Regions from separate parts of the Bradyrhizobium sp. JR4.3 genome, predicted to be linked through region 2. Evidence: predicted binding sites of a transcription regulator. Region 2 holds the regulator's gene; the other holds the start of a gene.

Region 1 (15,138 bases), on a different contig from region 2:
CCAGCTCCTTGAGGTTCTCGAGCCGGCCCGCGGCGTCCGCCGAACGGTCCTTCTGCCACATCTCGGTGTAGCCGCTCTCGTCGAGCACGATCTGGGCGAGATCCGTGTGCGACGTGACCTCGCGCTGGGCGCGCCAGCGGTCGAACTGGGCGACGACGTCGCGCAACGAGCCGCGCGCCTTCGGCTTCAGCTCGTCGGTCTCGACCACCGCGCGCGCCGCTTCGAACAGCGGAATGCGGCGCTTGCGGGCGTGATCGTGCAGCATCTGCACGGTGGCATCGCCAAGGCCGCGCTTGGGCGTGTTGACGATGCGCTCGAAGGCGAGATCGTCGGCCGGTGAATTGATGACGCGCAGATAGGCCAACGCATCGCGGATTTCGGCGCGCTCGTAGAAGCGCGGGCCGCCGATGACGCGATAGGGCAGGCCGAGCGTGACGAAGCGGTCCTCGAACTCGCGCATCTGGTAGGAGGCGCGAACGAGAATCGCGATCTCGTTGAGCTTGTCGCCCTGGCGCTGGATCTGCTCGATCTCCTCGCCGATGCCGCGGGCTTCCTCTTCCGAATCCCACGAGCCCGTCACCGTGACCTTCTCGCCGTCATGGTCCTCGGTGCGCAGCGTCTTGCCGAGCCGGCCCTCGTTGTGGGCGATCAGGTGCGAGGCGGCGGCGAGGATGTGGCCGGTCGAGCGGTAGTTGCGCTCGAGGCGGATGACCTTGGCGCCGGGAAAATCATGGTCGAAGCGCAGGATGTTGTCGACCTCCGCGCCGCGCCAGCCATAGATCGACTGATCGTCATCGCCGACGCAGCAGATGTTCTTGACGTGGGGGGCAGCGAGTTCCGTCATTCCGGGGCGATGCGTAGCATCGAACTCCGGTGCGCGATCGCGCACCTGAGAATCTCGAACGGCAGACTCATCTCCGGATTCCGGGTTCGGCTCTTCGAGCCGCCCCGGAATGACAGTGGGCGAGGTTGGCTTCGTCGGTGCCTGCGACAATAGCCGCAGCCACAGATACTGCGCGACGTTGGTGTCTTGATACTCATCGACCAGGATGAATTTGAAGCGCTGCTGATACTGCCGCAGGATATCCGGATGCTCGCGGAAGATGCGGATGTCCTCGAGCAGCAGATCGCCGAAATCGGCGGCGTTCAAAATCTTCAACCGCTCCTGGTAGCTCGCATAGAGCTTGCCGCCCTTGCCGTTGGCGAACACGGCGGCTTCGCCCGACGGCACCTGCGACGGTGTCAGGCCGCGGTTCTTCCAGCCGTCGATCAGGCCGGCGAGCATGCGCGCGGGCCAGCGCTTGTCGTCGATGTGGTCGGCTTGCAGCAGCTGCTTCAAGAGCCGCACCTGATCGTCGACGTCGAGCACGGTGAAGTTCGACTTGAGCTGCGCCAGTTCGGCGTGGGTGCGCAGGATGCGTCCGCCGATGGAGTGGAAGGTGCCGAGCCACGGCATCCCTTCCACCGCATGGCCGAGCATCTGGCCGAGCCGATGCTTCATCTCGCGCGCGGCCTTGTTGGTGAAGGTCACCGACAGGATTTCGGAGGGGCGGGCGCGGCCCTGGCTCAGGATATGGGCGATGCGCGTGGTCAGCACGCGGGTCTTGCCGGTGCCGGCGCCGGCCAGCACCAGAACCGGGCCGTCCAGCGTCTCCACCGCCTCGCGCTGCTCCGGATTGAGCCCGGACAGGTATTGCGGGCCCACCGAGGCGCGCGCACGCGCGGCGATGCCGCCGGCTGCGGGCTGGTGGTCGGGGACGCTCTGGGACGTGATCTTGCTCGGCTCGGTCATGCGAATCATTTGCCCCACGTTGGCACCGCGGGGTGGTGAAAGGGGAGCCTTCTTAACAGGGATTGGTCCCTATATGGGGCCGCGGACGGGGGTTTTCCACGTGCGCGGAAAGCCAATTTGTTCCTGCGGGTCAGGCGAATTTCCGGCCCCAGCGGCCCGGAACCATTGTTCCGAGTTGGCGATTGGTTCTGCAAGTGAGGCGCGTCAGCCGCGCCGATCGCAGACAGACATCGAAACAGAGGTTCGGATCATGCTTAGCTGGGTTGTGACGTTTCTGGTTATCGCCTTGATCGCCGGTATCCTGGGCTTTGGCGGCCTCGCCGGCGCGTCGATCGAAATCGCCAAGATCATCTTCTTCATCGCGGTCGTGCTGTTCCTGGTCTCGGCCGTTGTCGGTCTGGCACGGGGTCGTAACAGGGTTTAGCCATGTGATCCTCATGGTGAGGAGCGCGGAACGCGCGTCTCGAACCATGAAGGCCCGGCTGTGGCCTTGCATCCTTCGAGACGCCCGCTTTGCGGGCTCCTCAGGATGAGGAGGTTAGACCCTTACCGCTTCGAGGGCATCGCCACGTTCCGGCCGATGCCCTCGGGCCGCGGCATGGCGCTATGAGCCTTGACCACCGCCGCAATGCGCTCGCGAATGTCTGGCGGAAACGCCGCCACCTTTCGTGAGCCCATGTCGATGTGCAGCGACATGTTTTCGGAGGTTGCCGACAACCAGCCTTCGGTCGCGTGCCGCAGCTCCTGGAAGGTGTGAAGCCGCTTGTCATCGGCTTCCAGCAGCCAGACCGAGACCTGCACGGGATCACCGAGGTGGATTTCGCGCAAATACCGCACATGGCATTCCGCGGTGAAGGTCGAGCCGCCGCGCTCCTTCATGTAGCCCGGCCCGACCCCAAGCGTCAGCCACATCTGGTCGATCGCGCGGTCGAACATCACGTTGTAATAGGCCATGTTGAGGTGGCCGTTGTAGTCGATCCATTGCGGCTCGATCTGCATGATCAAGGCGCGGAACGGCGCGCCCTCGATCGTTGTGGCAGCAGTCTCCGGCATGTGTCCTTCCCCAGCTATGCGTCCGGTCGCTTGACTTGACCGGTGAGATGTCCTTTGCCACGGTTCGTCTCGTCGGGAGGAACGTCCGTGGGTACGACCATCACCAATAATCCGCCGCGGCCGGCGCCGAAAGCCCTCGCGAACGCGCTGGAGCAGCTTGCCGCGCAGTTCGGCAACCGCCTCATCACCTCGCAGGCCGTCCGCGAGCAGCACGGCCACACCACCACCTGGCTCGTGAACCAGCCGCCGGACGGCGTGGTGATGGCGCAGGAGACCGCCGACATCCAGGACGTGGTGCGGATCTGCGCGACAAACGGCGTGCCCGTCATCGCCTTCGGCACCGGCACCTCGCTCGAGGGCCAGGTCAACGCACCCGCCGGCGGAATCTGCATCGACCTGCGCGACATGAACAAGGTGCTCGCGGTGCATGCCGAGGACCTCGACTGCGTGATCCAGCCCGGCGTCACCCGCAAGGCGCTCAACGAGCATCTGCGCGACCAGGGCCTGTTCTTCCCGATCGACCCCGGCGCGGACGCGTCCCTCGGCGGCATGGCCTCGACCCGCGCCTCCGGCACCAACGCGGTGCGCTACGGCACGATGCGCGACAGTGTGCTGGCGCTGAAAGTGGTCCGCGGCGACGGCGAGATCATCACGACCGGCACGCGTGCGAAGAAATCATCCGCCGGCTACGACCTGACGCATCTGTTCGTCGGCGCCGAGGGCACGCTCGGCATCATCTCCGAACTGACCATCCGCCTGCGCGGCATCCCCGATACGATCGCGGCCGGCGCGGTGTCGTTCGAGACCGTGGACGGGGCGTGTCAGGCCGTGATCCTAGCGATCCAGACCGGCATTCCCGTGGCGCGCATCGAGCTGCTCAACGCCGCGCAGGTGCGGGCCTGCAACGCCTATTCGAAGTTGACCCTGCCGGAAACGCCGCTGCTGCTGATGGAATTCCACGGCAGCGAGATCGAGGTCGGCGAACAGTCCAAGGCCTTCGGCGAGATCGCAAAAGACTGCGGCGGCGGCGACTTCTCCTGGACCACCAAGCCGGAGGATCGCACAAAACTGTGGCAGGCGCGGCACGACGCCTATTGGTCGGTGAAGGCGCTGCGGCCGGGCGACAGCATCGGTGTGGTCGCGACCGACGTCTGCGTGCCGATCTCGCGGCTTGCCGAATGCGTTGGCGAGACCGAGGAAGATCTCAAGCGTCTCAACCTGTTGTCGCCGATCGTCGGCCATGTCGGCGACGGCAATTTCCACTGCTCGCTGGTCTGCGACACCAACGATGCCGACGAGATGGCCCGCGGCGAGGAGTTCATGCATCGGCTGGTCGAGCGCGCGCAGGCGATGGACGGCACCTGCACCGGCGAGCACGGCATCGGCCAGGGCAAGCAGAAATATCTCAAGGCGGAGCTCGGCCCCGAGGCGATCGACGCGATGCGGGCGCTGAAAAAGGCGCTCGATCCGCAAAACATCTTCAACCCCGGCAAGATCGTTCCGGAGGCGTAGAGTCTGGGCAGCTAACGACCGGGAACTTTCGGCAGTCCTGCCGGTTCCAATTCCCGCCAGTTCCGACGCCTTATGGCCGGGTTCTGCGCGGGAGGGTACAATGGTGCGACCGGTCATTCGAATTGCCGCGGTGGCATTTGCGTGCATGCTGGCGGGAGCGGTACTGGCGAAAGGCGGCCATGGCGGCGGCCATGGCGGTGGGCACGGGGGCGGGCATGGCGGTGGGCACGGGGGTGGCCATCATGGCGGCGGTCATTTCGGCGGTCACGGTTTCGGGCACGCGCATGGCGGCGGCGGGCATCATGGCGGGACGCGGTTCGCAGCCGGAGCCCGACATGGTTCCTCGAACTTCGGTCAGATCCGCAATGCGGGTATCCGTCCCGCGCATTTTCGCAATGCCCTGAACGCGCACTCCAGCGCGTTTCGCAATGGCCGGCTGATCAGCAATCCGGCGGCGCGGGCCCAGATCGCAGCTGCGGCCGCCCTTGCCGGCTGGCATGGCGCAAGCAGCGGTTGGTGGCAACATGCCGGGGGCGGCTATGGCTGGGTCGGGCCGCTGTTCTGGCCGTTCGCCTACAACGACCTCTACGACTACGCGATCTGGGGCGACGGTCTCGGCTTCTGGGGCTACGGCTATCCCGACATCTATGCCGGCATGTTCGGCCCCTATGGCTATGATCGCCTCTCGGCCTATCTGCCGCAACGACCGCAGGGACGACGGCAAGCGCGAGGCGTTGCGCTCGATCAGCTTTGCGGCAGCGACCGTCGCGAAATCGTCGGTCTGCCGATCGACCAGATCGTCGCGGCGGTGCAGCCGACCGAGGCGCAAGGCGCAAGCCTCGACGAACTCGGCAATGTCTCGATCCAGGCAGCAGAGCTCATCCGCGCGGCCTGTCCAACGCAAGTCGCGGCGACGGCGCCCGGTCGGTTGGCGGCGATGCAGCAGCGCATCGAGGCGATGGAGAAGGCCGTCGAGCTGGTGCAACCGGCGCTCGACAAATTCTATGGGGCCCTCACCGACGAGCAGAAGGCCCGTTTCAATGCGTTGGCCGAGGATCAGCGCCGGACAGCGGCTTCCCGCGACGCCAGCGCATCGCTGGTTCAGAATTGCGGTGCGCCTGTTGGGCTCGATTGGCCAGCCGGCGAGATCGGCGCGCGGCTCCATCCCAGTGAGACTCAGCGTGCTGCTCTGCAAGTGCTTCAGGATACCAGCGCCAGGGTCAAAGATTCGCTCAAGGACGCGTGCCAGCCCAGCGACGTGATGACACCACCGGCGCGCATGGCCGCGGTTCACAAGCGGCTCGAAATGATGCTGGACGGCGTGAAATCAGTGCGGGCCGCGCTCGAGGATTTCTATGGCACCTTGAGCGACGAGCAGAAGGCGCAGTTCGAGGCGATCGGGCCGCGTCGGACGTCCTGAGCGCGTCGCAAAAAGCCGTGGCGGAAAACCGCCTCGCCGATCGCACTGCGGTTCTCTATGGTGGGTGGCGCTGAAGCAGAAACAATGCGGTGGCCGGAAGACCACGGGTGGCGGGGTGATGGAGTGGTTCGCAAGGAAGAAGGCGGGCGACGTCTGGGATGAGACGGTCGAAGGACCGCTCGGCGACATCGAGGCCGCCGAGCGCATCCGTGCGATCTGTGACGCTGCTGCGGCCAGCGCGGCAGGCAGCGCGCGCAACGACAAGCGCGACAGCGCGCGCTACGAGCGCGCGGCGAAAGTCGCGATGGAAATCGCGATGAAGATCTCAGATGGACTGATGCGCGACGACGCAGTGCACCGCATCGTCGATCTCTGCATGAAGGCAAACGACCTCAAGACGGCGCAGATCCTGTTTCGCGCGATCCATGCCAGCTGGATCCGCGAAACGGTCCAGAGCGATCACCCGATATTGGCGCAGTGAAGGCGGTGCGCTCCCTCCCCCGCTTGCGGGGGAGGGTCGGGGAGAGGGTGTCTCCGCAACGGGACAATCCCCAAGAGGACAAAGCCCTCACCCGGCGCGCGGGACGATGCTTCGCATCGCCCGGGACGCGCCGACCTCTCCCGCAGGCGGGCGAGGTGCACCGAGACCGCGGCACGCCGGTTCGACTCAAAACCCGCTGACTCTATTTCGCCAACTTCCGCACGGCCTCGTCCACACTGTGGAAGACGTTCTCCCGGGGCAGCGCCTCGAACAGCCTGAACCGCTCGAACGCGGCCTGCGCGCGTACCGATTCCAGCCGGGCCAGCGCGACCGTGACACCCTGTTCGCTGCACGCCCTGAAAACGTCGAGCAGGATCTGCGCGGCGGTGAAGTCGATCTCGACCATGCCGCTCGCCTCCAGCACCAGCAGTTGCGGCGGCGTCGCGCCGAGCACCCTGGACACGTCGCTGCGAAAGCCGGGCGCATTGAGGAACGACAGCGGCGCCTGCAACCCGATCACGGCGACGCCGTCGATGCGCTCGCCGGTGATGTGCGGGTGCGCCGGCCACCAGATCGTGGTGCCCGGCACGCGCTCGAACTCGACCAGCCGCGCGCGCGTCGTGCTCCAGATGCCGTGCAGCAGCGACAGCACGATGCCGAGGAACGCACCCTGCTGGATCGGCAGCACGATGATCAGCGCGGCGGTGGCGGCGATCAGAAGGAATTCGCTCGGGGATTGGTGATAGATCGTGACGATCTGCTTCACGCGGATGATGCGCAGCGCGACGAACAGCAGGATGCCGCCGAGGGCTGCGTCCGGAACGTGCTGCAGCAATCCCGTTCCAAACGCGAGCAGCGCCAGCACGATCGCAGCGGCGGCGAGACCCGCGAGCTGCGATTGTCCGCCGGTCTCGGCGACAATGCCCGTCCGCGGCGGGCTGGCATTGACCGGAAACGCGCCGAACAGGCCCGACAGCACGCTGCCGGCGCCCGCGCCGAGAAAATCGCGATCGACATCGGCCGGCTTGTCGGGATCGGACGGGAACGAGCGCGTCGTCGCCGCAGTCTGCACCATCACCACGACCGTGATGACAAAGGCGAGCGGCACGAGGCGGACCCATTGCTCCGCTGCAAGCTCGGGGAAGGTCGGCCGCGGCAGCATCCCCGGCACGAGGCCTACGACATTGACGCCCTTGCTCTCGAGGCCGAGTGCGATCGTGGCCAGCGTCGCGGCGACGAGCCCGATCAGCGCGCCCGGAATTTTTGCGCTGACCTTCTCGGAGACGAAGACCACTGCCAGCACACCGAAACCGATGCACAACGTGAACGGATTGGTGCGGCCGAGCTCGCTTGCGAGCACGCCGATGCGATCGAGCGTCGGCCCGCCCGGCGAGTCCAGACCCAGCACGCCCGGCAATTGCGACACGATGATGTGGACGGAGATGCCGGCGAGGAAGCCGACCATGACGGGCACGGACAAGAGATTGGCGATGCCGCCGAGGCGGAAGGCGCCGCCGGCCAGCATCATCGCGCCGACCATCAGCGCCAGCGCGATCGCGAGCCCCTGATACTCAGGCGAGCCGGTGGCGGCCAGCGCCGCCAGTCCGCCGGCGAAGATCGGCGTGATCGTGGAATCGGCGCCGCAGGACAGGAAGCGGTTGCCGCCGAGCATCGCAAAGCCGAGCGAGCCCGCCATAAAGGCGAAGAAGCCGATCTGCGGCGCGAAGCCGCCGAGCCGCGCCGTGGCCATCTGCTCGGGAATCGCGATCGCCGCGAGCGTCAGCCCCGCCATCAGGTCGCCCGGGAGGGAATAGGACGCGAGTGAGCGAAACAGCGGCCAAGCTGGCTTGGCGTGAGCGTCGTGCGGCATCGATGTGGAGTCCCCGGAAAGCCCTGGCGTTAGTCGGTTAGACTACAGCATTTCCGTATCGGGAAGCAGAAGACGCAGTTTATCTCCATCCGTCGTCATTGCGAGCCACCGGGTCCGCGCGAAGCGCGGCCCCGGTGGCTCGCAATGACGGAGGACAGATCTGTCCTCCGTATCTCGCGAGTGGCCTCAGTACCGGCCGCGGTCGTTGTGATAGTCGCCGCCGCGGCCGCCGCCCATACCCATGCCGATCCCGACACCAATTCCGATGCCTTGCATGATGGCGCCGGGCGGCGGGCCGCGATCCGGTGGCGGCGCGCGCTCGTAGATCACTTCATCAGGCGGCGGTCGGCGCGGCCTGGGTGGCGTGTCGACCACCTTGCGCTTCGGCGGCGTGTCGTCGACGCGCTTCTTGATCACAGGCGCGATTGTCGGGTTGATCGGCGTTGCCGGTGTCGAAGGTGTCGAGCAGGGGCAGGTCGGGGCCATTGCGACGGCGACCGGGGCAGGAGCGGCCGCGACCGCGGCAGGCAAGACGTAGTTGCGGTTCTGCACGCGAAGCAGCAGCCTGCGTGCGGTCGCAGCGAGGTCGCTGTTGTCCCAGTTCGCCAGATAAGCCTCGAACGAGGCGCGGGTGTTGATCGCGGTGGCGCGCTCCCACGCCAGCATCTGGCGCCGGCGCTCCACAATCGTGCGCAGCCGCGGCGTACGGGTATCCTGCGCATACAACTCGATATAGGCCTGATACGCCGGCACGGTGTCGTCGGTGATCACCATCTCGTAGGCGACCATGGCCGGCTTGCCCTGCAAATCCTTGCGCCAATCCTCGAGGCTGCGCGTGCCGCTCGCAAGTGCCATGGAGGATGCGCCAGGAAGCGCAGTCTGACTGCCGCTGCTGTCGCCGCCGAAAAACTTGAAGTCGGTCGTCAGCGACGAGCTTTCCCAGGGGATCTGGCGTCCGTCGGTCGATTGCGCCACGGCGACGCGAATGCGCTTGAACACTTCCTCGATCGGCAGATTGGGCTGCTTGGCGACGGTCAGCGCCGCGGTGGTGTAGGGGCTGTCGATGCCGCTGCCGTCCTCGGCTTCGGAGCCCGGCGAGGTCGAATAGGAAATGAAGGAGCCCGGCGCGCCGGCCTTGGTGTCGACGATTGCGAGCCCGTGTCCGGCGCCGCTGAGCGCCGGGAACGGATTGTTGCGGCAGGCATCGAGCATGAAGATTCGGGCTCGTGTCGGCAGCGCGCCGAGCGTGTTGAGCAAATCGTTGAGCCGCACACCCTGCAGCGGAATGTCCGCTTCGCGCTTGGGGTCGAGATCGACGGGAACGAGATAGTTCTCGCCGTCGATCTGGAGGCCGTGGCCGGCATAGAACACCAGCGCGACGGTGTCGGCGCCGCTGGCGCTGACCTTGCCGGCGAAATCCGAGATCGCCTGACGCATATCGTTCTGCGCCAGATTGGATGCCGTGGTGACGGTGAAGCCGGCATTGCCGAGCAGCTCCGTCATGCCCTTGGCATCGTTGGCTGCGTTGGGCAGTTCCGGCACGGTGCGATAGGCCGATTGACCGATCACGAGTGCGAGCCGCGCTTCGGCCGCCGCCTCCGTGGGCGTCGTCAATTGCGTGAGCGCGAGAAGACCGGATGCAAGAAACAAATTGCGAAGAACTGGACGGCGCATGGTGTCACCTCCATCGGCAATGCGCACGATGATGTCACCTTTTCTAGGTGGCCGCCATGCGTCTGTCTGTGCACTGGATCACGTTGAGCTGCGGCAAAATGGGGCAGAAGGTCTGCCGGAGCTGGTGCAGCATCGTTCTGGCGGCATCCATGTGAATTGCGCATTGATCCATGCGCCAATTGGATCGATGCCCAATGCTACGCGAAAGCATCTTCTCGCGCATCGGCCCCATGCCGATCTGATCGAGAATCCCGCAAAAACATGGCTGTTTCGCCGCGCGCTGATGCCGGCGATCTTCGCGATCCGCCGCTTTGCAGCGGTCGGCCACAAGTCTTGCCTGCACCGCCGCTTTGGCCATACAGTCCGCGAAACGGGCTGCGGCAACGACCGTGGCGCGAAAAATAATAATTGGGGAGAGACCGCACCATGTCCATCGTGCCCGTGAACCGTCGCGCGTTCATCAAGTCGTCGACGGGACTTGCCGCCGGCCTCGTGTTCTCCCCCGCACTCATCGGCCGCGCCGAAGCCGCGACGCTGAAGCTGAAATGCTCCTCCTCGCTGCCGAACGATCCCAAATTCGCCAACGGCCGTGTCTATTACGACAATCTCGTGAAGAACCTGAAGGCGAACGGCCTCGGTGAGCAGGTCGAGGTTGCGTTCTTTCCCGACAACCAACTGGGTCAGGAAATCGACGTTATCAACTCGGTGAAGCTCGGCGTCATCGACCTCATGGTGTCGGGCTCGTCGATCTCGGCCAATCTGGTGCCGCTGGTCGGCACCTACGACCTCGGCTTTCTGTTCTCGAGTTTCCCGCAGCAGACCAAGGCGTTCGACGCCGGCGCGGCCAAGCCGATCGAGGACGCGCTGCTCAAGGGCAGCAACATCCGCATCATCGCCTGGGCCTATAATTTCGGCTCGCGCAGCGTACTTGCGAGGAAGCCGGTGAAGACGCCGGAAGATCTCGCCGGTCTCAAGATCCGCACCCTGCCAAATCCCGTCATCACGGAATGCCTGCGCCTGATGGGGGCCGCCGCGACGCCGCTGGCGTTCGGCGAAATCTACACGGCATTGCAGGCCGGCGTGCTGGACGGGCTGGAGCACGATCCGCCGACCATCCTGGCCAGCAAGTTCTTCGAAACGGCGAAATTCTATTCACTGACGCAGCACAATTTCTCGCCGCTCGCGATCTATTTCAGCGACACGACCTACAATCGCATGGATCCGAAGCTGCGCGACGGTTTCCTCGATGCCGCGAAGAAGGCTGCGGCGGACACGCGGACCCATGGGCTCGCGGTCGAGAAGGAGGCGCTGTCGGCCTTGACCGAAAAGGGCGTGACGGTGGCCGAATGCGACCGCGAGGCGTTCAAGAAGCGCGTCGCGCCGCAAATCGAGAACTTCATCAAGGCGCGGCCGGAATCCAAGGCCGTCATCGACATCATTCGCGCCACGCAGGCCTGACGTGGCAATGACAGCTGCCGTACCTCTCTCGGGCGACCGCCACGGGAGCATCGCCCTGCTGCTTCGCCTCAGCGACGCGATCGCGGCCATTTTGCTGGCCGCGGACCTCGTCGTCGTCTGCGGTTCCGTGCTGCTGCGCTTCTGCTTCAACGCGCCGGTGGAGTGGTCCGACGACGTCGCGCGCGGCCTGATGGTCGGCTCGGCCTTCTTCGGCGCGGCGAGTGCGCTCGCGCGCGGCGAGAATGTCGGCGTCTCCTTCTTCCGCGATTTGGCGCCGGCACGGCTGCGCGCGCTGGTCGACGCCGCGAGTGCGCTGCTCGTGGTGCTGATTTCGGGTTACGTCGCCTACAATTCCATCAAGCTGGGCTCGCTGACGGCGGGGCAGACCACCGGATCCGGCTTGCCGCTGGAGCTGACCTTCTACCCGATGGGCCTCGGCGCGCTGTTCATGACGGTGTTCGCGATCGACCAGCTCTGCGCCAGGCCGCTTCCCGATATCGTCAGAGGCCTCGTCGCGGTTGCCATCGTGACCGGCCTCTATCTCGCGTGGGATTATCTGTCGCCCGCCACGGTGCCATCGGCGGGCACGCTGATGCTGATCGGCTTCTTCGCGACGTTGGTCGGTGGGTTGCCGATCGGCTTTGCGCTGGCGCTGGCCGCGCTGATCTTCATCTGGGTCGAGGGCGCGCTGCCCGGCGTCATCTTCGCACAGCAGATGGCGCGCGGCATCGATAATTTCGTGCTGCTCGCGATTCCGTTCTTCATCCTTGTCGGCTACCTCATGGAAGCCAACGGCATGTCGGTGCGGCTGATCGAGCTGTTGCAGCGCGGAGTCGGGCGCATGCGCGGCGGCCTCAACGTCGTGATGGTAGCCTCGATGGTGCTGTTCTCCGGCATCTCCGGCTCGAAGATGGCCGATGTCGCCGCGGTCGGCTCCGTGCTGATTCCGGCGGCGCGCCGCTCCAAGCAGAACCCGGGCGGTGCCGTGGCGCTGCTCGCAGCCTCCGCGGTGATGGCGGAGACCATTCCGCCCTGCATCAATTTGATCATCCTGGGCTTCGTCGCGAACCTGTCGATCGGCGGCCTGTTCGTCGCAGGGCTGTTGCCGGCGGCGCTGATGGCGCTCGCGTTGATCGCCGTCTCCATCATCTTCGGCAAGACGCCGACTGAGGCTCCAACTGAGACTCCGGCTGATGCCGAGGACATCGCGCCGCAGATGCCGGTGTCGGGCCTGTGGAGTGGCGCGATCGCCTCGTTCGGCCTGATCTTCATGATCTTCTTCGGCTTCAAGAGCGGCTTTGCCACCGCGACCGAGATATCCGCCTTCGCGGTGGCCTATGCGCTCGTCGTCGGCAGCGTGGTGTTCCGCGAGCTCAGCTTCACATCGGCTGCGCACAGCTTCGTCCAGGGGGCAACGCGCGCGGGGCTCGTGCTGTTCATCGTCGCGGCGGCGCAATCGCTGGCGTTCACGCTGACCTTGCAGCAGGTGCCGCATGCGGTCGGCGATTTCATGCTGGGACTGTCCAAGACCTCGGGCACCTGGCTGTTCATCCTGCTCGCAATCGCCGTGCTGATCGTGATGGGCTCGGTGCTCGAGGGCGCGGCCGCGCTGATCATCTTCGGGCCGCTGCTGCTGCCGGTGGCCGTGCAGCTCGGGATCGATCCCCTGCATTTCGGCGTCGTGCTCGTGATCGCGATGGGCATCGGCCTGTTCGCGCCGCCGCTCGGGCTCGGGCTCTACGGCGCTTGCCTGATCGGCAACGTGCCGATCGAGCAGACGGTGAAGCCGATCATGGGCTATCTCGGCCTATTGTTCCTTTGCCTGCTCGTGATCGCGTTCGTGCCATGGCTCAGCACGGCATTGCCGCGCGCGTTCGGCTACTGAAGGAGTCTTGCCGTGAAAGTCCTGCTGGCCCACACGCCGGAGATGCGCCGCAATTACTACGGCGATCGCAGCCTGAACGGTTTGCGCGCGGCCGCCGAGGTGGTGCTGCACGAGAGCGATGAGACGCTGGTCTCAGCCAGCCTCGTGCGCGCTGCGCAAGATGTCGACATCATCGTGGCCGATCGGATGACCGAGGGACGCGGCGAGATCTTTGCGCAGTTGCCGCGCCTGCGCGCCTTCGTCCGCTGCGCCGTCGACATTCGCAACGTCGATGTCGAGGCCGCGTCGAACGCCGGCGTGCTCGTGACCCGCGCCGGGCCCGGCTTCGTGCAAGCCGTTGCCGAGCTCGCGGTTGGCTTCATGGTCGATCTCTCCCGCGGCGTGTCCCGAGCGACGGCCGATTATCACGCCGGTCGCAGGCCGGAAGCCCGGATGGGCCGTCAGCTCGCCGGCAGCAAGATCGGCATTATCGGCTATGGCAGCATCGGGCGTTACCTCGCCGACATCGCCAAGGTGATGCGCATGGAGGTGCTGGTCGCAGATCCGTTTGCGACCGTGAGCGACAGCGCCATCCGGCAGGTCGGCCTCGACGAGCTCCTCGCCGCGTCCGACTATGTCGTCTGCCTTGCCATCGCCAACGAGCAGACCGAAAACCTGATCGGCGAGGCGGCGCTGGCGCGCATGCAGAAGCATGCGGTCTTCGTCAATCTCTCCCGCGGCAATCTCGTCGACGAAGCGGCGCTGGCGAAGGCGCTGCTTGAAGATCGTATCGCGGGTGCCGCGATGGATGTCGGCCGCGCGCCTGACCAGATGCCAAATCCGGAGCTTGCGAAGTATCCCAACGTCATCGCCACGCCGCATGTCGGCGGCCTGACGCCGCAGGCGATCGAATATCAGTCGCTGGAAACCGTGCGCCAGGTCGAGGCGATCGTCAAAGGCGAGGCCCCACAAGGCGCCGTCAACGCCGAGCGCTGGACGCGGCGGCCGTGATCCGCTCTACAGCCGGTCCACGGCTTTGAACGTCCCGTCCTTCTGGATCACCGTTAAAAACACCTTTGGTGGCGCGTCGATCATGCGCATGCCGACGGTGACGGTGCTGCCGCTGATGTCGAAGCGGCCGACATCGTTGATCGCGCGCAGCAGGCTCGCGCGGGTCGGTTGCGGTCCGGCCTGTTCCAGCGCCGCGGCCGCGAGACGGCCGGCGATGTAGCCTTCGAGCGACACGAAATTCGGCGTCAGCGTCGGGTCGAACGCGGTTTGCGCGGCCTGATAGTCGGCGACGAGCTTGAGCGAGCGGTCCCAGGGAAACGGCACGACCTGCGTGACGACGACGCCTTCGCCCTCGGGGCCGAGCTCCCGGGCGAGCGCAACGGCGCCGACGAAAGAGATGTTGACGAAGGTCGGATTGGCGCCGCTGCGGTGCGCGAGCTTGATGAACTCGGCGCAGGGACCGTAGGTCCCGACCATGACGATCGCCTCGGGTTCGACGCGCTTGATCGTGCGCCAGGCCGAAGCGACGGCGCGGGTGTTGCGCTCGAAGCTGCCTTCGGCGGCGAGCTCGAGGCCGCGCCTGGCAAGCGCGCGCTTCACGCCGGAAAGACCGTCGCGCCCGAAGGAATCGTCCTGGTAGAAAATGGCGATGCGGGTGAAATGGCGATCCTCCGTGAGGTGCTTGACCCATGCCTCGGCCTCGGCGCCATAGCTCGCACGGATGTTGACCACGTTGGCGAGCTCGAGGTCGCGTAAGAACTCGGCACCGCTGAACGGACCGATGAAGGGCACGTTCCTGGCGCTGGTGATCGGTATCGTCGCCACCGCGGTCGGTGTGCCCACCGCACCGATCAGCGCAAACACCTTGTCGTCCTCGATCAGCTGCAGCGTCTGCGCTACCGAGCGGTCGGGGTCGTAGCCGTCGTCGCGGCTGATGAGCTGGAGCTTGCGGCCGTGGACGCCGCCCTTGGCGTTGATTTCGGTGAAGGCTGCGACGATGCCC
Region 2 (15,138 bases):
ATGGAGAATCCGCATTCCACATTCCAGATGTCGTTTGCAGCAACGCTCGGGCTGGTGGCGCTGGTGCAGATCGGCATGCCGAATTTGTTTGCCTCGCCGGACCATTCGGCGACTGCACGCATTGCGATGTGGGGCGGCCGCGAGATCGCGATGCTGTTCATGGCTTCGCTGATTGCGGGACTTGCGACCACACCCTACGCCGCTTTCCACTTCCACCGTGTCACGCCGTTCGGCGTGCTCGCCAATCTCGGCGCGATGCCGGTGGTCTCGGCGCTGGTGATGCCGGCGGGGCTGTTGGGGCTGCTTGCTGCACCGTTCGGGCTGGACAGCGTGTTCTGGTGGCTGATGGGGATCGGCATCGACTGGATGGTCGCGGTCTCGCGCTGGGTCGCAGCATTGCCGGGTGCCGTCGGCCGCATCGCGGCGTTCGGGATCGGGCCGCTGATCGCGGCGAGCCTGGGAATCATCGTGCTGGGCTTGTTGCGGACGCCGCTGCGCTGGTCCGGCGCCCTGGTGCTGCTGGCAGCGATCCTCTGGGGACTGTCGGCGCGGCAGCCCGACATCCTGATCGCCGGGGATGGCGCGAGCGTCGCGGTGCGGGGCAAGGACGGATATCTGCACCTGATCAGGACCAGCAAGGACAGCTTTCTGCTCAAGGAATGGCTCGCTGCCGACGCCGATCCGCGCGATGCCGGCAGAGCCTCGCTGGCTGATGGCGTGTCCTGTGACGAATCCGGCTGCGTGACGCCACTGATCGACGGGAGGCTGGTCGCGCTGGCACTGCGGGTCGACGCTCTCGCCGACGATTGCAGTCGGGCCGCGCTGGTGGTGACGACGCGTCCCGCGCCGCCCGATTGCGCGGCGATGGTGGTCGATCGGCAGCGGCTCGCCAGCCAGAGCGCACTGGCGCTGACGCAGCGTGGTGACGGATTTGTGGTTCAGGCGGTGAGGGCGAGAGGCACGAGCCGCCCCTGGTTGCCGGCCGGCGCCGGCGAGGGTGATTTCGACGGCAGCCTTGCGCCGAAGGCGACCGCGCCCCGCATCAAGGACGCAACGCCGGCGGAGACCGACTTGCAGGCCGACGATTGATCTGATGGTGCGGAGCAACGCAGCGGGTCGGTGCGTCCGCTCGGATTCGCTGGCGCAAACCACACCATCTCGCCGGCCACGGCGCCGGCGATGGCAATTCAATCCTGACCTCCGACCTCGTAGCCGGAGGGCGGCTGTTTCAGCCGATCGGCAGGTGCGTGACGGTCGGCTGCCTGTCGGCGATGATCTGCGCCTTGTGCTCGCGCTCGATGACCGACTGGGTCACAGGCAGTTGCAGCACGGTCGCGCGCTGGCCTTCGACGAGCTGCGTCACCAGCACAAATTTGCCGTCGGGGAATTCGATCGCGTCATGATGGCGGTCGGGAACGTGCGGATCGATCTTGCCGAACTTGCCCACGCGGGAATTGATGGTCCGCGTCCAGATCCAGCGATTGTCGTAGCGGACGTCGTCTGCGAAGGCGAGCTCCGTTCCCGGCAGCAGGCAGACGGCAACAGACGGATCGGCTGCGGAGGCGAAGCCGCGCGTCGAGGTGCCGCGGAAATTTGTCGAGACGATCGTCTCGCCGACTTCGGCGGGGCGCGACGCGACGGCATGCAGGCTGTAGTCACACATCGGGTGCTCCTCATGCTGGGATAGCAACCCGCGTCTCTTATCGAGGCGCAGGCCTCTATCAGAGTTGAAGCACGAAAGCTCTGCTCGGTTGTGGGCAAATCTGCGGCTGGTTTCCGCAAGCCGCGATCACATTATCTTTCCCGAATTCAATAGGAACAAAGCGAGTTGCGATGCATTCGGGAGGCGCATGCGCGAATCTTGCCGGCTGGTGCAACGACCTCGATCGCTGGTCGCTGTTTCCTCGCACACCCGAGCCGCGAAGCGGTGCTGTTTCGGTGCTGCTTCGTGGGCGTCGCGAGGAGCCAGCGCCGGAGGAGGGGCCGGATAGTCTGTGCAGAACCAGAAAGACTATCCAGCCGGAGCGGACGATGATCCGCTCCAATCTCTGACCGGCGATGCCGATCGGAAGCGCGCGAGGCGCCAACTTCTCCAGGTATCAAGTACGTCCGGTATCAGTACTTCCGGTAAAGCCCGATCAGCTTGCCCTGAATCTTCACCCGATTGGGCGGCAGGATGCGGACCTCATATGCAGCGTTGGCGGGCTCGAGCGCGATCGAGGCGCCGCGACGGCGGAAGCGCTTCAGCGTCGCTTCCTCGTCGTCGATCAGCGCCACCACGATGTCGCCGGTATCGGCGCTCTCGTTGCGCTGAATCAGCGCCATGTCGCCGTCAAGGATGCCGGCATCAACCATGGAATCACCGCGCACTTCCAGCGCGTAATGTTCGCCCGAGCCGAGCATGTCGGGCGGTACGCTGATGGTGTGGCTGCGTGTCTGCAACGCCTCGATCGGCGTGCCGGCCGCGATGCGGCCCATCACCGGTACCGCCACGGGGCGTTCGCCCTCGTCCGCGGGCAGGCTGGAGCCCGCACGCACCTTGCCGAGATTGCCCTCGATGACGCTCGGGGTGAAGCCGCGGCGGCTGCCGGCGGCTGCCTGGAGCTCCGGCAGCTTGATGACTTCAATCGCACGGGCGCGGTTGGGCAGGCGTCGGATGAAGCCACGCTCCTCGAGCGCCGTGATCAGGCGATGGATGCCCGACTTCGAGCGCAGATCGAGCGCATCCTTCATCTCGTCGAAGGAGGGCGGCACGCCGCTTTCCTTCAGACGTTCACTGATGAACCGCAGAAGCTCGTATTGTTTGCGCGTTAACATCTCGACCAAAGTCCCCCGGTTGATGTCGTCCGATTCCGAGACGCAGAATTCGGCAATAAGCCGCTACATGCTCGAAACAAATCATGAACGGACACTATATGTTCGATACATGTTCCGCAACTGCTTAATTTACCGTGAACAGAGCAAACTCCGCGGAACGCGCGTTGCGGGGGTGCTCAGACGGGGAGCCGCAACACTTCGCAAGCTGTGCCGGCTTCGGCCTTCGGCGCGAATGGTGCGCGCACGAGAAGTACCTGTGCTGCAGCGAGATTCGCAAGCAGCGAAGAGTCCTGATGGTTGACGGGAAGAACGACGCGTGTGCCATCGTCACGCTCCTCCAGATGCGCGCGCAGATAGTCCTCGCGCTGGTCGTTGGCGCCGACGCCGCGGCCGAGCACGGCGCGTTCGCGGCGATGGTGAATCACTGAACGGCCCGACAGGGCGCGAATCAGCGGCACCATGAACAGGAAAGCGCACACGTAGGACGATACGGGATTGCCCGGCAGGCCGATCACACCCATTGCGCCGAGGCGCCCATGCATCATCGGCTTGCCTGGCCGCATCGCGATCTTCCAGAACGCCATCGCGATGCCTTCGTCCCTCAGTGCCTGCTGGACCAGATCGTGGTCGCCGACTGATGCGCCGCCGGTCGTGATCAGGATGTCGGCGCCGCTCTCACGGGCGCGGCGGATGCCCGCGGTGGTCGCCTCCAGCGTGTCGGCGGCAATACCGAGGTCGATGGTCTCGGCGCCCTCGCTGCGGGCGAGCGCGTGCAGGGCGTAACCGTTGGAATAGACGATCTGGCCGTGGCCGGGCGTGGTGCCCGGCATCACCAGCTCGTCGCCGGTGGCGAGAATCGCGACCTTCGGACGCCTGAAAACGGCAAGGTGCGGATAATTCATTCCGGCGGCGAGCGCGAGGTCGCGCTCGGTGAGACGACTTCCCTTGCGCAGGAGCACGTCGCCCTCGCGGAAATCGACGCCGGCGGGGCGGATGTGCCGTCCGGCGATCGCGGCTTCCTTGATCGTGATCCGCTGGCCGGCGGCGACCGTGTCCTCCTGGATCACGACGGCGTCCGCGCCACCGGGAACGACCGCGCCGGTGAAGATCCGTACGGCCTCGCCGGCGCCGATCGTCCCGGCGAACGGTCGGCCCGCCGCGACTTCGCCGATGACGGTCAGCTCCGAATCGATCGTCGCGGCATCGGCCGCGCGCACCGCGTAGCCGTCCATCGCCGACATCGCCTGCGGCGGCTGCGTGCGCCGCGCCGCGACGTCACGCGCGAGCACGCGATGGTAGGCCTCGTCGAGGGAGATCATTTCTTCCGGCAGCGGCTCTGCACCCGCCAGCACCGCGGCAAGCGCGTCGGAAACCGGCATCAAGGCCACGGCGAAAACTCCTGCTCGGCACGTTCGGGCGAATGTTCCGCACGTCTTCTAGCCGAGCGCGGGCGCAGAGGCAAAAACGGCTGAGCGGGCACAGTCATCCCGCCGCTTCACATTGTTCCGGAAGGCAGGATCAAGCGCGTCGCGGCATGATCCGAAGAACCTGACAAATCGGCAGGAGAGTGGTCATGGAAGCGACGAAAATCACGGCAAGGAAAATCACGGCAAGGCGAGAACGACGAGCGCCCTGGCCTGCATCGATCAGCTCCCTGCCTGCCCGGGAGTTACGTCGGGCGCCTTGGCTCCCTGGTCTTTGTCGGGCAGCGGATCGGCCTGGGATTTCAGGTCGGCGGCCTTGCTCACAAGCTTGGCGGAAAGGTCCGAATCTGAAGTTGTCCTGGCGAATTCAAGAAGAAGAGAGGCCTGCTTGGTGAGGTAGGTTTTGCCCAGCACGATGATGCATCCGTCCGTAGAAGTCCCAACGGACTCTAAGAGTCCGGAAGGCGGTATTCCGTTCCCGGAACTCTGTACAAAAATGCACAAAGTGATCGGGTTCCTCAATTTCTCAAAATTGGTCCCGTGGGGCGGTGCCGCCGTGGGTTTCGCGACACCGACTCCTCGTCAAATGCCCAATGCCTTCAATGCGTTCCCGACGTCACGCGGCGAGGTCACATGCACCGCCGTCAAGCCGCGCGCCCGCGCTCCCTCGATGTTTTCAGCAAGATCATCGAAGAACACGATGCGCCCGGCGGGCACGCCGATCGCCGCAACGACGTGGTCGAAGGCCTCCGCATCCGGTTTGCGCAAGCCGATGCTGGACGACAAATACAGCTCGCGGAAATGGCCGAGGAGGTCGGCATATTCCCTCGAGAAATGGTCCACGTGCGGCCGGTTGGTGTTGGAGAAAGCGTAGAGCGGCATCTGCTTCGCTGCCCGCGGTAGCAGCTCGGCGATGTCAGGCATTTCGCCGGCGAAGATCGCGTTCCAGCCTTCCAGGAACTGCGCGTCCGAAATGCCGATTCCGAGCGAGGCTCGCAATGAGGCGAAATAATCCTCATCGCTGATCTTCCCCATCTCGTGCAACCGATAGGCTTCGCTGTCCCGCACATAGCGCGCGACGATGGCTTCGGGCTTGCAGCCGGCATGTCCCGCCCAGCAGGCGATTGCCTTGGAGAAATCGATATCGAGCACCACGCGGCCGAGATCGAACAGGAGCGCATCCGCGCTGCCGGGAGAGAGCGATGTCACCTGCATCCTTTCACTCAGTATCGATATGGCTCGTGGTCGAACAGCGGAAACGCGCTGAACACACTCGGCGCGTTGGTTGCGGTCGCCTGGTGCAGGCAGGATTTGTCGAGCTCGGCGAACGACGTCGCACCCAAGAGGCCGAGGCAGCGCAGCACTTCGTCCTCGAGCAGCTCCAGCATGCGCGCCACGCCGGATTCGCCGGCCGCCGCCAGCGCCCAGCATTGTAGCCGGCCGATGCCGACGAGGTCGGCACCCGCCGCGATCGCCTTGACGATGTCGGTGCCGCGACAGACGCCGCCATCGACCATGATTTTGGCGCGGCCGTTCACGGCATCGACGATCTCGGGCAGCACATGCATGGCGCCGCGACCGTGATCGAGCTGACGGCCGCCATGGTTGGAGACGTAGATCCATTCGACGCCGTGATCGATCGCGATCAGCGCGTCCTCTGGCGTCGCGATGCCCTTGAGGATCAGCGGGATCTTGAACTTGTCCTTGATCATCTTCACCGTCCGCCACTCCAGACCCTTCTGGTAATCGCCGCCGGTGGCGCGCAGGCGGCTCTCGCGAACGTAGCGCTTGGCGATGTCACGTTCGCGACGGCTGTAGTGAGCGGTGTCGACGGTCAGGCAGAAGGCGGCGTAGGCGTTCTTCTCGGCCCGGCTGACGACGTCGGCAACGAAGGCGTCGTCGCCGCGCACATAGAGCTGGTAGAGGCGCAGCGCGTCGGGCGCAGCTTCGGCGGTCTTCTCGAGGCCGGGCTCGGACACGGAACTGAGCATGTGCGCCGCACCGAAAGTGCCGCAGGCGCGTGCCACGCTCGCCGCACCATCCGGATCGAAGATCTCAAGCGCGCCGACGGGGGCGAGTACCACCGGCAGGCGCATCTTGCGGCCGAACTGCTCGACCGAGCCGGTGACCTTGCGGACATCGCGCAGCACGCGCGGGCGAAAGGCGATCTCGTCCAGTGCCATGCGGTTGCGACGCATCGTGGTCTCGGTCTCGGCCGCGCCGACGATATAATCCCAAGCATTCTGGTTGAGGTTGGCGCGGGCTTTCCGGACGAATTCATGCAGATTCTGGAACGGCTCGGTGCTGGCGCCGAGCTCGACGTTCCTTTCCGGTTGGATGCGGGGTGCTTCGTTCATTGTTATCCTCCCGAGAATTTGAAGCCTTCCGTCATCGCCTAACCCGTCCGGGGCGCCAAAACCATCCTAAAATGGCATGGCAGCGAGGCGTGGGCCGGCCGGCCGACCCCCGCTGCGCACCAACCGGGTCCTGCAACGTTGCCGAAAGTTTAGGTCCGGACGAAGGGATTTTTACGGTGTACCCGCCGGCGTGGCATCCCGGCCTTGAAGAAACCAGAATGGTATTGTGAGAAGCAGGCTGGATCGCCATTTGCATGGCGGCTCCCCAGCCCCACCGAACCGCGAAGCAAAAAGGCCAGCCTATCCATGCGGAAAACCCTGCTGTTTCCACTGGGCGCGCTCACCGGAGCGTGTCTGACCCTTCTGGTAGCCAGTCCGCACGGCGGCGTATGGGCGGCACGGGCGGCAGCGAGCGCGGATGACGCCTATTCCAAGCTCAATTTGTTCGGCGAAGTGTTCGAGCGGGTGAAGGCGAGCTACGTCGAGAAGCCTGACAATGCCAAGCTGATCGAAGGCGCGATCACCGGCATGGTGACCTCGCTCGATCCGCACTCGCGCTACATGAACGACAAGGCCTGGACCGAGATGCAGGAGACCACCTCCGGCGAGTTCGGCGGGCTCGGCATCGAGGTCACGATGGAGGACGGTCTCGTCAAGGTCGTCTCGCCGATCGACGACACGCCGGCCTCCAAGGCCGGCATCATGTCGGGCGACCTCATCAGCAAGATCGACGGTGATGCCGTGCAGGGCATGACGCTCGAGCAGGCCGTCAACAAGATGAAGGGGCCGGTCGAGACCCAGACCAAGCTCACGATCGTGCGCAAGGGCGCCGACGCCCCGCTCGACGTCGCGATCAAGCGCGAGATCATCCATGTGCGCCCGGTGCGCTTCCACGTCGAGAACGGCGACATCGGTTATATCCGCGTCACCTCGTTCAACGAGCAGACCACCGATGGCCTGAAGAAGGCGATCGCATCGATCTCCAAGGACGTTCCGCCGGAGAAGCTGGTGGGTTACGTGATGGACCTGCGCAACAATCCGGGCGGACTGCTCGATCAGGCTGTGTCGGTGTCGAGCGCGTTCCTGCAGCGTGGCGAGGTCGTCTCGACCCGCGGCCGCAATCCGGAAGAGACCCAGCGCTTCACGGCGCATGGAGGCGACCTCACCAAGGGCAAGCCGCTGGTGGTTCTCGTCAATGGCGGCTCGGCCTCGGCCTCGGAGATCGTGGCCGGCGCGCTGCATGACCACAAGCGCGCCACGCTGATCGGCACGCGCTCGTTCGGCAAGGGCTCGGTGCAGACCATCATTCCGCTCGGCACCGGCAACGGCGCGCTGGCGCTGACCACGGCGCGCTACTACACGCCCTCGGGCCGCTCGATCCAGGCCCAGGGCATCGCGCCCGACATCGAGATCCTCCAGGACGTGCCGGCCGAGCTGAAGGGCCGGATGGACACCATGGCGGAGTCCCAGATGCGCGGTCATCTCCAGGCAGCCGACGGCACCGAGCAGACCGGGTCGCAGTCCTATGTCCCGCCGGAAGCGAAAGACGACAAGGCCCTGCATACGGCCTACGACTTCCTGCACGGCCAAACCGCGAATGCGGTGGCCGCCAAGCCGGCGCCGAAGGCTGCGGTGCCGAACTAGGCCCTCGCCAGTTCCAGAGATCGATCGCCCGGGCGTGGTTGACCGCTCCCGGGCGATTTCGTTTTGGACGCCGTCTCAGCTGGGATTCATGGCCGCAAGGGTGGCCTCGTAGCAGCCATCGCGCTCGGCCCAGCGCAGGGCGCGGTCGCGCTCGAGCAGCACTTCGTCGCGGGGATGGACCCGCAGCTCCAGCGGCTGCGTTAACAAGGTCGGCCGCGTGCTGAGAATCTGCCAACGACGCGACTTCCAAGTTCAAATTGGTCGAGCGCTCGGTCTTAGCTGAGTGACAGCGACGCCGGAGATCGCGAGCAGCCCGCCGATCATCAACATTGGGGTCATGCGTTCGCCAAGAAACAACACGCTCGACATCAAGGCGAACACCGGAAGCAGCAAACCGAAGGGCGCGACGCGACCCATGGAGCAACGCCCGATCAGCCAGAACCACAGGCCAAATCCGACAATTCCCCCGATGAAAATCGTATAGGCGAGTGCCAGCCAACCACGTCCATCTGCAGTGACGAGGCTCGCGAGTTGTCCATGTTCAAGGAGCAGCGACATCAACATGACCTGCGGCACCGTGAACAGCGAGGACCATCCCATCAACATCAGGGGATCAAAAGGGCCGTAGCGTTTCGTCAGGACATTGGACACCGCGAATGCGAAGGCTGCCCCGACCACGAGCAGCAGTGGAAGCGCGTTTGCGGACGGGCCGGGCCCCGCTGCCAGCACGACCACGCCGACAAATGCAAGCACCACTCCAGCGGACGTGGTGAGAGACGGCCGCTCCGCGAGCAGCGGCCAGGCCAGCAGGACGGTGAAGGGCGTGGCGAGTTGAATTGCGACGGCCGACATGCTTCCGGAGCCGAGGCCGAGGCCAACATAGAAGAGCCCGAAGTTCAGTCCGCCAAGGAAAAACGAAATCGCTGCGATCGGGCCAAACTGTTGACGTGCGGGCCTTTTGACAAAGGGAACAAGCAGCAGCGCGATGGCCAGGAAGCGCAGCGCGAGGAAGAAGAGGGGTGGAAACTCCATAACGCCCACTTTGATGGCCACGAATTGATAACCCCAGAGCAAGGGGACAACCACCGCGCAGACGATCTGAAAGCCGGACATGGTATCGTTCTTTTCAAGACCGTTCGGTCTAGATATAGGCGTGCGAGCAGCGGAAACGTCCATGGTTGTCTACCTGATGAAGCGGTCGAGAAAAGCGTCAACGGTGGCTTGCGAAATGACCCGTGTCGGTGCCGTTTTACCGACCACCCGCAGGCCCTCGACGAAACAGACGAGAATTCGGGCGGCACTCGAAGGCTCGACACCATCGGCCAACTTGCCCGCTGCCTTCGCACGGGAAAGTGCACCAGCCACCCGAGCCTCCATAGCTTTGAAAAAGCTCCCGATGCGACGATCAATTTCGGCATCACGGCCAGCCAGTTCCATGGCTGTGGCTACCAACAGGCATCCGCGCCGACCATTGGCACCGCTGTTGCGGTCAACATAGCCGGCAAGGTAGGCCCTTAGGCCGTCGATCGGCTCCCTGCGGGGGTCGAGTTCGATATCCATCCGTGTCAAGGCAATGGCAATGTAGCGATCAAGCGCAAGCAGGAACAGCGAGTGCTTGTCGCCGAAAGCGGCGTAGAGGCTGCCCCGCGAGAGCTTCGTCGCACGAAGAAGGTCCGGTAGCGCCGTGGCGTGATAGCCGCGGGACCAGAACACATCCATCGCGCGTTCGACGGCGGATTCCATGTCGAAACTTCGGGGACGGCCACGGGGCAACTGCACAGGGGTTTGGCGGGGCATTGCCGATATATAGACCGAATGGTCTTTAATTTCTAGGGGCGCCACCGCCGTTTGGCCGTCCGCCGATGTTTCTGCTTGGCCTCCCGAGCCGACAATTGCGCGTGTGTGAGTCCAGGCCCTAGCTTGCCTCCCGGCGGCGGCCTTCGTTGCCGCCGCGCTGGGCGAGACGGCTGCGATGAGCTGCGAACAGCTCCAGCACTTTGGCGGCGGGTTTTGCGGGGCTGAACAGATAGCCCTGCATCTCGGAGCAGCCGAGCGCGCGCAGCAACCGCTGCTGCTCCTCGGTCTCGACACCCTCGGCCGTGGTGGTCATGCGGCGGGCAGCCGCGAGATTGACGACCGCCTGCACGATGCTGGCGGAGCCGTCCGGGCCGGCGATGTCGTTGACGAAGCAGCGGTCGATCTTGATCTTGTCGAACGGGAAGCGGTGCAGATAGCTCAGCGAGGAGTAACCGGTGCCGAAATCGTCGAGCGCGATGCGGACGCCGATGGCGCGGAGTTGATGCAGGATCGCAAGCGCGGTGTCGTCGTCGCGGATCAGCACCGCCTCGGTGATCTCAAGCTCGAGCCGGCTTGCCGGCAAATTGGAGGCGGCAAGCGCTGCCATGATCTTCAGCGCCAGCGTGCCGCTCTTGAACTGCACCGGCGAGACGTTGACGGCGAGGCGGACGTCGTCGGGCCAGTTCGCCGCGTCTCGGCAGGCGGTCGCGAGCACCCATTCGCCGATCTCGTTGATCAGGCCGGTGTCCTCGGCGATCGGGATGAACTCGGCCGGCGAGACCATGCCGCGTTCGGGATGGCGCCAGCGCACCAGCGCCTCGCAGCCGGTGATGCGGTCGTCCTTCAGGCTGAGGCAAGGCTGGTAATACACCTCGAGGCCGCCTTCGAGCCCGCCTTGGGCGATGGCGTGGCGCAGGTCGATCTCGAGCTGCCGCCGCTCGTGGATCTTGGCGTCCATCTCAGGCTCGAAAAAGCGATAAGTGCGGCGCCCGGCGGCTTTAGCGGCGTACATCGCCATATCCGCGTTCTTCAGGATCTGGTCCAGCGCCGTTCCATGTTGCGGCGCCAGCGCGATGCCGATGCTGGCGTCGGTGGCAAGATGATGTCCCATGCAGTCGAACGGCGCGCGGATGGCCTCAAACACCCGCGCGACGAACTCGTTGACCTGATCCAGCGATGTCACCGCGCTCTGGATGATGGCAAATTCGTCGCCGCCGAGGCGCGCCACGAAGTCTGTCGGACCCGCACACCGGTGGAGGCTCTGCGCGACTGACTTCAGGAGCTCGTCGCCGATGAGATGCCCGAGCGCGTCGTTGACGCCCTTGAACTCGTCGATATCGATGTAGTGCACCGCGAGTTGTTCGCCCCCGGCGACGAGATCGAGTTCCTGACGTAGATGCTCGTGGAACATGGTGCGGTTGGGCAGGTCGGTCAGCGCGTCGTAGTGAGCGAGATGGGTGATGCGCTCCTCGATACGCCGGCGCTCCGTGATGTCCTCATGCGTCGCGACCCAGCCGCCGTCCGTGAGCGGTTCGTTGACGATCTGGATCGAGCGACCGTCGGAGGTCTCGACTACCATGGAATTGCGCACGTGGACGTCGCGCAGGACCCGTGCGACATACTGGTCCACATCGCCGGTGAACGAGCCGGTGGCTCTGCGGTGCGCAATGATATCGTGGAAGCTGCAGCCGGGTCTCACGATTTCGGACGACAGCCCGTACATCTCGATGTAGCGCTGATTGCAGATCACGAGCTGCTGCGATGCGTCGAACAGCAGCAGGCCCTGGGTCATGTTGTTGACGGCGCGGTCGAGACGCTGCTTTTCCAGCGTCAGCCGTTCCCGCGAAAGACGATGCTGCTCCAGGAGCTTGCGTATGATCGCGATCAGCACGCCCGCGATGGCGAGCGCGGAAGAGGCGGCGACCGAGATCAGGATGCCGATCTGCTCGCGCCAGTCCGTCAGGGCCGTCGCGCGCGTCGTGGTGGCCATCATCAGGATCGGGAAGTGAGGCAGGGCGTGTGAGGAAATCAGCCGGTCCTCGCCGTCGACGGGGCTCATGAAGCGGCCGGCAAAATGGTCGAGCCCGAAAACCCTTTGATGCGCGAACGGACCGTTCTTGAAATTCCGCCCCATCAATTCGCTGGAATGGGGATAACGGGCGAGCATCGTGCCGTCCCGGTGCAGCATCGAGATCGTCGTGCTTTCGCCGAGCACGGCGGACTCGAAGAACTTTTCGAAATTTGCCGGCTCGATGCCGCGTCCGACCGCACCCAAGAATTCGCCGTTCGGTCCGACGACCTTGCGCACGATCAGGATGGTCCAGGCGCCGGAGATGCGACTGTAGAGTGGCTCGATCAGGACGTCGGGAGCATCGGGATCGTACCGGAAGGTGCGAAAATAGGCGCGATCGGCAACGTTCACGTTCGGGGCCGGCCATGCCGTCGACGAATTGATCAAATTGCCTTCGGCATCGATGACATTGAGGCCGCCTATGCGGGGTAGTGCATCGATCTTCGAGCGCAGCATCCGGTGGAGGTCCTGGCCGGCGAGGCGCTTGCGATAGTCCGCCGCACTGGTGATGCCGCTCGCGCGGACGTAGTCGACAAAATCCTTCTGAATGACTGCGAAATCCTGCAATTGCTGGTCGAAATGATGGGCCAGCATCAGCACGGTGTTTTCCAGCTCGCGGCCGGAGCTGCGCAGCGCACGTTCGCGGAAGTTCTGCGCCATCAGGGTCGCGCCGACCGCGATCGCAGCGATCAGCAGCGTGCCGCCCACCACCAGCCAGCGGATCGGTCCGCTGCGCACGAAGGCCTGGTCAAAAAGGCGACTGCCGAATCCCGTCATCATGATCGATCGTTGTCGTGCACACGTCAGGGTCAGTTCTTGGCCCCGGGAACATCCGTCGGTTTACAGGAACGGAGTGGAGGCGAAGTTAGCAAGCTGGGTTAATGCGCCGTGAACGGACGCTCGCAAAAGCAATCAATATGCGGGACGCGAGACGTGCAGCATTGTCGGAAGCTTCCGCGCGGCCGGACAATTTCTGCCGACCATCGCCTGATCGCCGCCGGCATCGCGCTTGCGATCATCGCCGTGGTGAACGGCCTGGGCAGCAAGCTCGATTCAAGATTCGGGGCGATCAGCGCGTCGTTGCGCTGATCGGCCGGGTTTCGCTGCGCGCCAGTATCGCCAACACGATCAGTGCCGCGACGATGTTCGCGGCGGCGCTGATCAGGATCGGCAAAGTATAGCTGTGATTGAGGTCGTAGGCGAAGCCGGCCGCACTCGGACCAACCAATGTCCCGAACGCCACGCTGGTGTAGAGAATGCCGATGATTCCGCTGACGTTGCGTCCGCCAAAATAGTCCATGACCACGGCGGGCAGCACCGCGACCCAGCCGCCGTAGAACACGCCGTAAATGAAGGCAAAGGCGGCGAGGGTCCGGACATCAGCGGCAATGGCCCAGATCGCCATCGCGAACGCCATTCCGATCATGACCATGATCAGAGAGCGATCGCGGCCCATCCGGTCGGCGATCGCGCCGAGAAAGAAGCGACCAGCGGTGCTGCCGGCCCCGATCACGCCCAGCAGCAGCACGGCAGAGGACGCCGCGACACCGTGGTCGCGCGCGTAAGGCACGAGATGAACGAATGGAACGAAGGCGCCGAACGAGCAGACCAGACACGATGCGTAAAGGGCGACGAAACGCGTCGACCGGACGGCCTCGCGCACCGAGGCGCCGCCGGCGTTGGCCGTGTCCGCCGCGTCGCAAGGCGGATCGCCGTCGGGCCGGAGGCCGCGGTCCTTCGGATCGTTCTCGATGAGCATCGACATCCCACCGCCCAGCACCAGCGCAATCGCGCCCAGCACCAGATAGGCGCCGCGCCAGCCCATCGATGCGATCAGCAAGGAGGCGAGCGGCGGCATTGCCAGCGTGCCGAGCCCGATGCCACTCACCGCGAGCCCAGAGGCAAAGCCGCGGCGCTTGACGAACCAGCGTTGCACCGCGCCGATTGCCGGAACATAGGCGCAGCCGACGCCGAGGCCGACACCGAGCCCGTAGGCGAGATAGACCTCCACGAGGGAACGTGCCGCGCTCGCGGCCGCAAGTCCAACCGCCATCAGGACCATACCCGCTACGGCCAGCGGACGCGAACCGAGCCGGTCGGCGAGGGTACCGCTGACGAGTCCGAGAGCGAAGTACAGAAAGCCCGCAATCGAGAACACCAGCGAGATTGAACCACGGGAGGCGCCGAAATCGCGCTGGAGCGGCTCCAGAAATGCGCTGAATGTGTACACAGAACCAAAGCCGACGAACATCACGGCAAATGCCGCCGCGACGATGAACCAGCCGTGGAAAATGCTTCGACCTACGGGATTGAATGGAATGGTCAATGCTGCCTCCGCGAGGTGAGGGAAGGATGGCGACGATGCCAGGACGTGACACGCTGGAACGCAGCGCCGGCGCGAACCAGCGTGGCCTCGTCGAGATGGGCTGCGACAAGCTGGAACGCGATCGGCAGTCCGTCCGCCGATGCACCACCTGGTAGCGTGATCGTGGGATGACCGGTCATGTCGAACGGGCAGGTGTAGCGCTGCAACTTCGCGATCAGATCCGGCTGCTCGCCGAGCGTCTGGATCATGGCCAGCGTCAACGGCGCGAAAGGGTGGACCGGGATCAGCAGCAGGTCGATGGTCTCGAACAGTGCGGTCACCTGGCCGCGCAGTGCCAGCCGCCGCAGCAGGATCTTCTGATAGTCGAGACCGGAGAGCGCGCGACCAGCCTCGAGCAGCGAGCCGAGGATTGGGCCATACTCATTCTTGCGGACAGGATGGGTCGCCTCGTGCGCGACCGCAGCTTCCACCGCACAGTTAGGGGTCCAGTCGGCGATCGCCTGTTCTACGTCGGGAAATCTGACGTTGACGGTGTGGGCGCCAAGCGCACGGAAAGCATCGATGGCATCCGCCAACACGTGCTGTGTCGCAACGTCCACGTCCTCGCCGTTCCAGGCAGCGTCGACACCGATCCGCAGGCCCCGCACGTCCCGTGCGGCCGCGGCAAGATAGTCAGGCACCGGATTGAGCAGCGACGTCGGG

Evidence for each region. Region 2 encodes LexA, which represses DNA repair genes until DNA is damaged. Its sites were predicted from a motif close to TGTTCNNNNTGTGTTCNG; they were not measured.
Region 1: ABIB91_RS34550 (ATP-dependent helicase) is a predicted target of LexA. The motif match lies at 1,966-1,983, and genes of this name have one in related genera.

Annotation. Positions count from the first base shown of each region.
Region 1 is NZ_JBEPQF010000035.1:23,609-38,746, reverse strand. It holds gene ABIB91_RS34550 (ATP-dependent helicase) at 1-1,801, opposite strand, end outside; gene ABIB91_RS34545 (DUF1328 domain-containing protein) at 2,043-2,216, shown strand; gene ABIB91_RS34540 (thioesterase family protein) at 2,339-2,845, opposite strand; gene ABIB91_RS34535 (FAD-binding oxidoreductase) at 2,933-4,357, shown strand; gene ABIB91_RS34530 (Spy/CpxP family protein refolding chaperone) at 4,458-5,777, shown strand; gene ABIB91_RS34525 (hypothetical protein) at 5,896-6,258, shown strand; gene ABIB91_RS34520 (SulP family inorganic anion transporter) at 6,461-8,128, opposite strand; gene ABIB91_RS34515 (caspase family protein) at 8,315-9,802, opposite strand; gene ABIB91_RS34510 (hypothetical protein) at 9,801-10,247, shown strand; gene ABIB91_RS34505 (TRAP transporter substrate-binding protein) at 10,229-11,260, shown strand; gene ABIB91_RS34500 (TRAP transporter large permease) at 11,268-13,145, shown strand; gene ABIB91_RS34495 (NAD(P)-dependent oxidoreductase) at 13,158-14,135, shown strand; gene ABIB91_RS34490 (ABC transporter substrate-binding protein) at 14,142-15,138, opposite strand, start outside.
Region 2 is NZ_JBEPQF010000031.1:45,174-60,311, reverse strand. It holds partial or broken gene ABIB91_RS33170 (ComEC/Rec2 family competence protein) at 13-1,089, shown strand; gene ABIB91_RS33165 (hypothetical protein) at 1,229-1,663, opposite strand; gene lexA (transcriptional repressor LexA) at 2,116-2,817, opposite strand; gene ABIB91_RS33155 (molybdopterin molybdotransferase MoeA) at 2,994-4,205, opposite strand; gene ABIB91_RS33150 (hypothetical protein) at 4,464-4,655, opposite strand; gene ABIB91_RS33145 (HAD family hydrolase) at 4,824-5,456, opposite strand; gene ABIB91_RS33140 (alpha-hydroxy acid oxidase) at 5,465-6,598, opposite strand; gene ABIB91_RS33135 (S41 family peptidase) at 6,905-8,242, shown strand; gene ABIB91_RS33130 (hypothetical protein) at 8,318-8,449, opposite strand; gene ABIB91_RS33125 (DMT family transporter) at 8,495-9,355, opposite strand; gene ABIB91_RS33120 (TetR/AcrR family transcriptional regulator) at 9,425-9,985, opposite strand; gene ABIB91_RS33115 (bifunctional diguanylate cyclase/phosphodiesterase) at 10,158-12,890, opposite strand; gene ABIB91_RS33110 (Flp family type IVb pilin) at 13,080-13,199, shown strand; gene ABIB91_RS33105 (MFS transporter) at 13,180-14,436, opposite strand; gene ABIB91_RS33100 (amidase) at 14,433-15,138, opposite strand, start outside.